DNA from 3 places in the Bradyrhizobium barranii subsp. barranii genome. Region 2 is predicted to be linked to each of the others. Evidence: predicted binding sites of a transcription regulator. Region 2 holds the regulator's gene; each other region holds the start of a gene.
The links. The regulator HrcA, encoded in region 2, represses chaperone genes, less so after heat shock. The targets are predictions, from matches to a motif close to GTTAGCACTCNCNNNNNGNGAGTGCTAAC.
Positions count from the first base shown of each region.

Region 1: the regulator HrcA is predicted to act here: its motif matches at 1,910-1,938, upstream of J4G43_RS12110 (co-chaperone GroES).
Region 3: the regulator HrcA is predicted to act here: its motif matches at 1,579-1,607, upstream of J4G43_RS08190 (co-chaperone GroES).

Region 1 is NZ_CP086136.1:2,489,825-2,493,135, forward strand. It holds partial or broken gene groL (chaperonin GroEL) at 1-1,498, opposite strand, end outside; gene J4G43_RS12110 (co-chaperone GroES) at 1,570-1,884, opposite strand; gene J4G43_RS12115 (hypothetical protein) at 2,702-3,169, shown strand.
Region 2 is NZ_CP086136.1:224,188-227,498, forward strand. It holds gene pncA (bifunctional nicotinamidase/pyrazinamidase) at 1-227, shown strand, start outside; gene grpE (nucleotide exchange factor GrpE) at 299-904, opposite strand; gene hrcA (heat-inducible transcriptional repressor HrcA) at 1,001-2,089, opposite strand; gene rph (ribonuclease PH) at 2,258-2,971, shown strand; gene rdgB (RdgB/HAM1 family non-canonical purine NTP pyrophosphatase) at 2,983-3,311, shown strand, end outside.
Region 3 is NZ_CP086136.1:1,681,644-1,684,954, reverse strand. It holds gene J4G43_RS08200 (protein phosphatase CheZ) at 1-657, shown strand, start outside; gene J4G43_RS08195 (hypothetical protein) at 847-1,368, opposite strand; gene J4G43_RS08190 (co-chaperone GroES) at 1,698-1,994, shown strand; gene groL (chaperonin GroEL) at 2,103-3,311, shown strand, end outside.

The sequences.
Region 1 (3,311 bases), 2.3 Mb from region 2:
ACCTTGGTCGGATCGATGATACCCTTGGAGACCAGGTTGCCGTATTTGCCGGTCTGCGAGTCGAAGCCGTACGATTACTGATCCTTTTCGAAGATCTTGCCGACGATGACCGAGCCGTCCTCGCCCGCGTTGATTGCGATCTGGCGGGCCGGGTAGGACAACGCCTTGCGCACGATCTCGACCCCGGTCTTCTGGTCGTCATTCTTGGTGCGAATGCCCTTAAGGTGCTCGGAGGCACGCAGCAGGGCGACGCCGCCGCCTGGCAGGATGCCTTCTTCAACCGCGGCGCGGGTCGCATGCATCGCATCGTCCACGCGATCCTTGCGCTCCTTCACCTCGACCTCAGTCGCGCCGCCGACGCGGATCACCGCGACGCCGCCCGCGAGCCTGGCGAGACGCTCCTGGAGCTTCTCACGATCGTAGTCCGAGGTGGTTTCCTCAATCTGCGCCTTGATCTGGGACACCCACGCATCGATGTCGGCGTTCTTGCTGGCGCCGCTGACGATCGTGGTGTTCTCCTTGTCGATCATCACCTTCTTGGCGCGACCGAGCATGTTGAGCGTGACGTTCTCGAGCTTGATGCCGAGATCTTCCGAGATCGCCTGGCCACCCGTCAGAATCGCGATGTCCTGCAGCATGGCCTTGCGCCGATCGCCGAAGCCCGGAGCCTTGACGGCCGCGACCTTCAGGCCGCCGCGCAGACGGTTGACGACGAGGGTGGCGAGCGCTTCGCCCTCGACGTCTTCGGCGATAATCACAAGCGGCTTGCCGCTCTGCACCACGGCTTCCAACAAGGGAAGGAGTTCATTCAACTCAGATAGCTTTTTCTCATTAATCAGGACGTAGGCATCATCCATTTCAACGCGCATCGTGTCAGCGTTGGTGACGAAGTCGGGCGAGATGTAGCCGCGGTCGAACTGCATGCCCTCGACGACGTCGAGCTCGGTCTCGAGCGACTTGGCTTCTCAACGGTGATGACACCCTCGTTGCCGACCCTCTTCATGGCGTCGGCGATGAACTTGCCGATCTCCGCATCGCCATTGGCCGAGATGGTGCCGACCTGGGCGATTTCCTCGTTCGAGGTGACCTTCTTGGAGTTTTTGACAAGGTCGGCGACCACGGCTTCCACGGCCATGTCGATACCGCGCTTCAGATCCATCGGGTTCATGCCAGCGGCAACCGACTTGGCGCCTTCACGGACGATCGCAGCGGCGAGCACGGTCGCGGTGGTGGTGCCGTCGCCAGCCGCGTCTGCGGACTTGGAGGCGACTTCGCGCACCATCTGGGCACCCATGTTCTCGAACTTGTCCTCGAGCTCAATCTCCTTGGCGACGGTGACGCCGTCCTTGGTAATACGGGGAGCGCCGAACGACTTGTCGAGAACGACGTTGCGGCCCTTCGGACCGAGCGTCACTTTTACCGCATTGTGGAGGATGTCGACACCGCGCAGCATGCGGTCGCGGGCCTCGACTCCGAATTTGACTTCTTTGGCTGACATAGTGGGTCTCCCTGCGTTTTTGATTTAGTCTCACCCTTAATCAGGCGCTCGACAGGCGCTTGAGCGATGGATTAGGCGGCCTTCTTCTTGGAAGACACGTCGGTGAGAACGCCCATGATGTCACTCTCCTTCATGATCAACAGCTCCTGGGTGTCGATCTTGACCTCGGTGCCCGACCACTTGCCGAACAATACGCGGTCACCGACCTGGACGTCGATCGGGATCAGTTTGCCGTTTTCGTCACAGCCGCCGGGGCCAACGGCGATGACTTCACCCTGGGAGGGTTTTTCCTTGGCCGCGTCGGGAATGATGATGCCACCGGCGCTCTTCTCTTCTGCGTCGATGCGCTTGACCACGACGCGGTCGTGAAGCGGACGGAATTTCATGCACTCCTCCTATCTTCTCGTCGTAGATAGCAGTCGAAGCTAGCGAGGGCTACTCGCCTACTCAAAGGGTTGTGATTGCCGGTATCATGCCGATCACGCGCATATCCTCGGTCCGGATCGTAACGGAGCGCCCGGTTTCCAAGGCGATCTTTCGGGCTACCTTCATAGCGGCAACCTCGTCTGTGTATTCAAGCACAATGATGCTGCCTTCCCCGAAAAAGCGGCGGGTCCGTGGCGGCCTTACTCATGGTTGGGATGCAGCTCGCGCTTCAGGGCCTCGTACTGCCCAGTCAAGATGGCAATTCCGTCCAGGGTGAGTTGGTCGGTGATATGCTGCGAGAGTGCTTTGCAGTGCGCACTATCTTCTCATTCGGCTGAACGCATTTTTCGCACATGAAACGCTCCCATTCCTTGAAAGGCGGGAGCACACACTCGTCTCTCTGCCAGCGGCGCACGGTGCAACTGTCGGTGATCTGCACCAACAGGAGAGGCTTGGACTCGTTCCTAAGTCGACGATCTCGGTTTTTCGCGCCTATGGTCGGATGTCTCATTTGGGTCACAAGTAAATAATCGGCGGAGAGGCGCAGCAGGTCAGCTGGGCGCATTCCCGTCACGAAGCTAGGCACCAGAGGCGGCCTTACTCTCTTTCTTTCGTCACGTCCGCAAGGCTCTCTAGTTGGTGCGCTAAGGCTGTCCAACTATGTGCAATGTTCATAAGCACGGAGGACTTGCGGGCCGAAATACTCGGGTCTTTCCCGAGGGCTTTGTACTCTGCCGCGTATGTTCGGCATTCCCGACGTGCGTTCTTGGCGATCCTATGCAGGCGATCTTTGACTTCCAGGAAAAGCTCGCTGATTGGGATGAGCACGTTTGCAAGCATTTCCCATTAGTAGGAGAACTGTCCACTCCGTGGCGTTGGAAAAATTTTGAAGAGGAGGAGTGTGGTCGCTGGCTTTTGGAGGTAAGAAAGAAGCTATTGGCGGTCGAATCCATCGATCTCGCGTCGGCTCACGCCAACGCCTCCTGGATTCAGACTGGCGGAAAAGACGAGCATAAATGCCGGCTTGAGGCTTGTTCAACACGAGCCCCAAATCCGAATGGCACTATTCTGATAATTGGCGACAGCAAGAATCCACAAGGGCAACGACAGTTTGCCAGTCAAACGCCCGGTGCAACAGCTGTGGAGAGCGTTGATCTTCGAGATCTGGTGAGTTTTGCGCGCTCACTCGATCTGAAATCGAAGAAAGCATTGCTCAGGTGGTCGAGTTTGCCGAAGAACTTATGACAAATGTTGGTGGCTCAGGTCTGCTCAAGCGGGTGGAGACACTCCGGGCTAACAGGAATCATAAGCCCGCCTCGGACCTGGAGAGCCTTGTGATGCGCTTCGCGGACAACCCAACTTATTCGGGAGTCCGCTCAGTGCTCGG
Region 2 (3,311 bases):
ACCTGAAGGGCCGCAAGATCAAGCGCGTGTTCGTCGCCGGCCTCGCGACAGACTTCTGCGTCGCCTGGACCGCGCTCGATGCGCGCAAGGCGGGCTTCGAGGTCTATGTGGTGGAGGACGCCTGCCGCGGCATCGACACGCAGGGTTCGCTCGCAAAAGCCTGGGCCGACATGGCCAAGGCCGGCGTGAAGCGGATCCAGTCCGCGGATATCGCGGTGAGCGCGTAAGATAGCAATCGGTCGTTCCGGGGCGATGCAAGGCATCGAACCCGGAATGACGCCAAGGCTTAGTTCGCCGCTCAGTTCACTTCGTTGCTGTTCGCAGCCGGCGCAGCCTTCGTGCCGCCCTTGGCGACACCGACCAGCGCCGGGCGCAGCACGCGCTCGCCGATGGTGTAGCCGGCCTGCATGACCTGCACGACGGTGCCCGCAGGCACCGACGCATCCGGCACCTCGTACATCGCCTGCTGGAAGTTCGGGTCGAACTTCTGGCCCTGCGGATCGAACTTCTTGACGCCGTGCTTTTCCAGCGCATTGAGCAGCGAGCGCTCGGTGAGCTCGACGCCCTCGATCAGCGAGGTCAGGCCGGGATCGGCCGTGGCACGGGCCTCGGCCGGAACGGCATCGAGCGCACGCTGGAGATTGTCGGCGATGTCGAGCACGTCGCGGGCAAAGCCGGTGATGCCGTAGAGCCGGGCGTCGGCGACCTCCTTGGTGGTGCGCTTGCGCAGATTTTCCATCTCGGCCAGCGTCCGCAGCATGCGGTCACGCGCCTCGGCGGCTTCCTTCTGCAACAGCTCGACCGAGCCGGGCTCCGGATCGTCGGGCATGATGTAGGGTTTTGACACCACCGGCTCATCGGTCGGTGGGGTCGTGTCGTCGGGCTGCCGGTCTCGATCGGTCATCGGCTCTCTTCTCGAACTCGTCTCAAGGGATTGTTGGCCCGGATATCGTGCCTAAGCTCACGAAAATCAAGCGCCCGTGATCGGAGGAAACGCCGGTCAGCCCCCCAAGAGGCGGCTGACGATGCGCGCGGCGTAGTCCACGGTCGGGATTACGCGGGCATAATTCAGCCGCGTCGGCCCGATCACGCCCAAAACACCGACGATGTGGCCGGCGGCATCCCGATAGGGCGAGATGATGGTGGAGGAGCCTGACAAGGAAAACAGTTTGTTCTCCGAACCGATGAAGATCCGCACGCCCTCGGCGGTCTCGGCGCGCCCCAGAAGGTCGATCACGCCGCGCTTGGTCTCGAGATCGTCGAACAGCAGGCGAACGCGCTCGAGCTCCTCCAGCGCGTGCAGATCCTCGAGCAGATTGGCGTGGCCGCGAACAATCAGCTGGCGGTCCTCGTTCTCGCCGCCGGACCAGCTCGCAATCCCCGCCGAAATCACCTTCTGCGTCAGTTGATCGAGCTCGGCACGGGCTTCGCCGAGCGCGGTTTCGAGCTCGAGCCGCGCCTCGGCCAGCGTGCGGCCCCGGATCCGCGCATTGAGGAAATTACCGGCTTCCGTGAGCGCCGAGGAGGGAACTCCCGGTGGCAGCGACAGCACGCGGTTTTCGACCTGACCATCCTCGCCGACCAGGATCACCAGCGCTTTTTCGGGTTCCAGCCGGACGAATTCGATGTGTTTCAGCCGCGCATTGGATTTCGGGGTCAACACGACCGCTGCGGCGCGGGTGAGACCGGACAGCCGCGTCAGCGCCTCCGACAGCGCTGCCTCGACCGATTGGGCGTGCCCCACCGACGTCAACTGGCTCTGGATCGACTGCCGCTCGGCGTCATTGAGGTCGCCGACCTGCATCAGGGCGTCGACGAAGAAGCGTAAGCCCAGTTCCGTCGGCAAGCGGCCGGCAGAGGTGTGGGGCGCATAGATCAGGCCGAGCTGTTCCAGGTCGGCCATGACGTTGCGGACCGAGGCCGGCGACAGCGGCATCGCGATCAGCCGCGAAATATTGCGCGAGCCGACCGGCTCGCCGGTCGCGAGATAGCTTTCGACAATTTGACGAAAGATGTCGCGAGAACGCTCGTTGAGCTGGGCGAGGCCTGCGCGCGGCGCGATCAGATGGATCGGATCGTGATGGGCCACGGACGGTAACTCCTCTCAGACGCTTATAATTTGTCCATCCCGGAGGGTTCTGACAAGCGTGGCGTTTGCGGGGTGGAAAACCCGGGGTGAAAAAGCCTTGCCGCCCACCCTCACCCCACCTACAAGCACCGCGAATAGCCCTTTTCCGAGAGTTTTGGAGGATTTCCCATGCGGCCAAGCCGCCGTGCGCCCGACGAATTGCGCCCCGTGACGCTGGAGCGCGGCGTGGTCAAATATGCGGAAGGCTCCTGCCTGGTGAAATTCGGCGACACCCATGTGCTGGTCACCGCCACGCTGGAAGACCGCCTGCCGCCGTGGCTGAAGGGCCAGGGCCGCGGCTGGGTCACCGCCGAATACGGCATGCTGCCGCGCGCGACCTCCGAACGCACCCGCCGCGAGGCCTCCGCGGGCAAGCAAAGCGGCCGCACCGTCGAGATTCAGCGCCTGATCGGCCGCTCGCTTCGCACCATCGTCGATCTCGAAGCGCTCGGTGAGCGCCAGATCACGGTCGATTGCGACGTGCTCCAGGCCGACGGCGGCACGCGCACGGCCTCGATCACCGGTGCCTGGGTCGCGCTCGCCGATTGCATCAACTGGATGAAGGCGCGCAACATGATCAAGGCCAAGGTGCTGCGCGACAACGTCGCCGCGATCTCCTGCGGCATCTACAACGGCACGCCCGTGCTCGACCTCGACTATGCCGAGGATTCGGAAGCCCAGACCGACGCCAATTTCGTCCTGACCGGCGATGGCCGCATCATTGAGGTGCAGGGCACCGCGGAACGCGAACCGTTCACACAGGACGAATTCCTCGCGCTGATGGCGCTGGCCCAGAAGGGTATCGCGCGGCTCGTGGACTTGCAGAAACTGGCTGTCGCGTAGTCAATAGGCCCATGCACCGCCGAATCACCGGAAAGCTCATCATCGCGACCCACAATCCCGGCAAGCTCGCCGAGATGAAGGAGTTGCTCGCGCCTTGCGGCATCGAGGCGGTGTCGGCCGGTGAGCTCGGCCTGCCCGAGCCCGACGAGACCGGCAACGATTTCCGCAGCAATGCCGCGATCAAGGCGATCGCGGCGGCGCAGGCGACCAAGCTTCCCTCCTTCGCCGACGATTCCGGCATCGTGGTCGACGCGCTCGATGGCGCGCCCGGCATCTACAGCGCGCGCTGGGCCGGACCGTCAAAAGATTTCGCTGCCGCGATGGCGCAGATCGAGCGCCT
Region 3 (3,311 bases), 1.5 Mb from region 2:
CGCGCACAGATGGCGAAGGGCACCGTGCCCTTGTCCGGCAGCGCGGCCATGGCGGCGATCGACGCCTCCACCGCCCACGAGCTCTCTGAAGCTCGTACCATGCTCGATACCTACCGGGCACAGATCGAGCAGTGCGACAAGCTGAAGGTCGAGCTCGACCTCATCCACGACGCCATCGATCGCACCAAGCGCGAGATCGCGACGCTGCACGGCAAGAGCTTCGACGGCGGCGAGATGGCCAAGGTCAATGGCGAGCTCGGCGCGGTCGTCGGCGGCACCGAGCAGGCGACCCAGCAGATCCTCGAAGCCGCCGAATCGATCGACCAGGCGGCCAGCGCGATGTCCAAGGCGCAATCGGCCGACCAGCAGAAGCGGCTCGCCGACGACATCCAGGAACGCGTCATCTCGATCTTCGAAGCCTGCAACTTCCAGGACCTGACCGGCCAGCGCATCAGCAAGGTCATGACCACGATGAAGTTCATCGAGCAGCACATCAATGCGATGATGGAGATCTGGGGCGGCGTCGACGCGATCAAGGCTCATGTGCCCGCGCCGGCCGACACCCGCAGCGACGACGAAAAGCTCCTCAACGGCCCCAAGCTCGCCGGCGACGTCGGCCACGCCTCGCAGGACGACATCGACGCGCTGTTCGACTGATCGGGCGCGGCATTACGGAAAAACAAAACGCCGGCGAGAGCCGGCGTTTTTGTTTGTGGGGCCATCCCCTCCACTGTCATCGCCCGGCCTTGACCTGGCGATCCATTATTCCAGAGGCGGCGGTGATTGAGCCGAGAGGCCGCGGCGTACTGGATGCCCCGGTCAAGCCGGGGCATGACGAAGGAGAGACTACGCCCTTGGCGCGCAGCGGACGTAGACCATGTTGCCGTAACGGGTGGCGGCGTCCTTGTCGATGAAGCGGGTGATCAGGACGCGGCCGTCGAAGGAGACGATCTCGCGGTCCTGCTCGCCGGGGGTGGGACCCGCCGGGCCGATGTAGTTCTTGCCGCTGGGCGAGCCCTTCAGCCGCAGCTCCTGCGGCGTCGCCTGGTCGGCGAGATGCATGATCACGCCGCCGGAGGAACCGGCGGTGATCACGTAGGGATTCTTGCACTGCGCCCGGGCCGCGGCCTCGGTGCGGGCGCGGTCGGCCGGGTTCTGGAACGAGGCGAGACCCCAGCGGCCGACGATCTCGTCGGCGCGGATGCTCGCCGGCATTTCCGGGCCGGTGCCGGGCTCGGCCTCGGGCGGCGGCGAAGACGACGAGAACGACGGCAGGCTCATACCGCCGCCGCAGGCGCCAAGCAGCAGCGCCAGGCAAGAGGCGGCCGCCAGATTGGCAACCGTGCGTGCGTGAGCTGACCTGATCATGACATTCCCCCGAGCAAACCGTCCCCCAAATGAGACCCCGACCGCATCCCTCCTGCAGCCAAGCGCAAAACCGCTGTCGGAGCAATGACGTCCTTTATACGCCAGCGCGACCAATAAGTTTCTCTAGACACGATCCTATATCCGCCTCACCAATCGCTTAACCACCCTTGCTTGACAGGATCGCGGCCAAGCCATATTTCCGGGCGCACTATTAGCACTCGGAAAGCCCGATTGCTAAGCGCGCCGTTCGATCCTCGGCAAGAGGGTGGACGGACGCCACCCCTACCCACTTCCATTCCTTCCGAAGCGAGCCTCCAAAGGGAAACGTCATGGCTAAATCCAAATTTCGTCCGCTGCATGACCGTGTCGTGGTCAAACGTATCGACGCCGAGGAAAAGACCAAGGGCGGCATCATCATTCCGGACACCGCCAAGGAAAAGCCGTCCCAGGGCGAGGTCGTCGCCGTCGGCCCCGGCGGCCGCGACGAGGCCGGCAAGCTGATCCCGATCGACCTCAAGGTCGGCGACCGCGTGCTGTTCGGCAAGTGGTCGGGCACCGAGGTCAAGATCGACAACGAAGAGCTCCTGATCATGAAGGAGTCGGACATCATGGGCGTCATGGCCTAAGGCCGTCAGCCTGAACAGCCGCTGAATGTCATGCCCGGATCGCGCGATCCGGGCATTCGGTCATTCCGCAAGCGGCAAACACATCACGAAACACGAGGGATTGAAGAAATGGCTGCCAAAGACGTCAAGTTTTCCGGAGACGCGCGCGATCGCATGCTGCGCGGCGTCGACATTCTCGCCAACGCCGTCAAGGTGACGCTCGGTCCGAAGGGCCGTAACGTCGTCATCGAGAAGAGCTTCGGCGCGCCCCGCATCACCAAGGACGGCGTCACCGTCGCCAAGGAGATCGAGCTCGAGGACAAGTTCGAGAACATGGGCGCCCAGATGCTGCGTGAGGTCGCCTCCAAGACCAACGACCTCGCCGGCGACGGCACCACCACCGCGACCGTGCTGGCCCAGGCCATCGTGCGCGAAGGCGCCAAGGCGGTTGCCGCCGGCATGAACCCGATGGACCTCAAGCGCGGCATCGACATCGCGGTTGCAGCGGTGATCAAGGACATTGAAAAGCGCGCCAAGCCGGTCGCCGCCTCCTCCGAGGTCGCCCAGGTCGGCACCATCTCGGCCAACGGCGATGCCGCCATCGGCAAGATGATCGCCCAGGCGATGCAGAAGGTCGGCAACGAGGGCGTCATCACCGTCGAGGAGAACAAGTCGCTCGACACCGAGGTCGACATCGTCGAGGGCATGAAGTTCGACCGCGGCTATCTGTCGCCCTACTTCGTCACCAACGCCGAGAAGATGACCGCCGAGCTCGAGGACGCCTACATCCTCCTGCACGAGAAGAAGCTGTCCGGCCTTCAGGCCATGCTGCCGGTGCTGGAAGCCGTGGTGCAGTCGGGCAAGCCGCTCGTCATCATCGCCGAGGACGTCGAGGGCGAGGCGCTGGCCACCCTGGTCGTCAACCGCCTGCGTGGCGGCCTGAAGGTCGCCGCCGTCAAGGCGCCGGGCTTCGGCGACCGCCGCAAGGCCATGCTCGAGGACCTCGCGATCCTCACCGGCGGCCAGCTCATCTCCGAGGACCTCGGCATGAAGCTCGAGAACGTCACGGTGAAGATGCTCGGTCGCGCCGGCAAGGTCGTGATCGACAAGGAGAACACCACGATCGTCAAGGGCGCCGGCAAGAAGCCGGAGATCGAGGCCCGCGTCGGCCAGATCAAGGCCCAGATCGAGGAGACCACCTCGGACTACGACCGTGAGAAGCTCCAGGAGCGCCTCGCCAAGCTCGCCGGCGGCGTCGCGGTGATCCGCGTCGGCGGCGCGACCGAGATCGAGGTCAAGGAGAAGAAGGACCGCGTCGAGGACGCGCTCAACGCCACC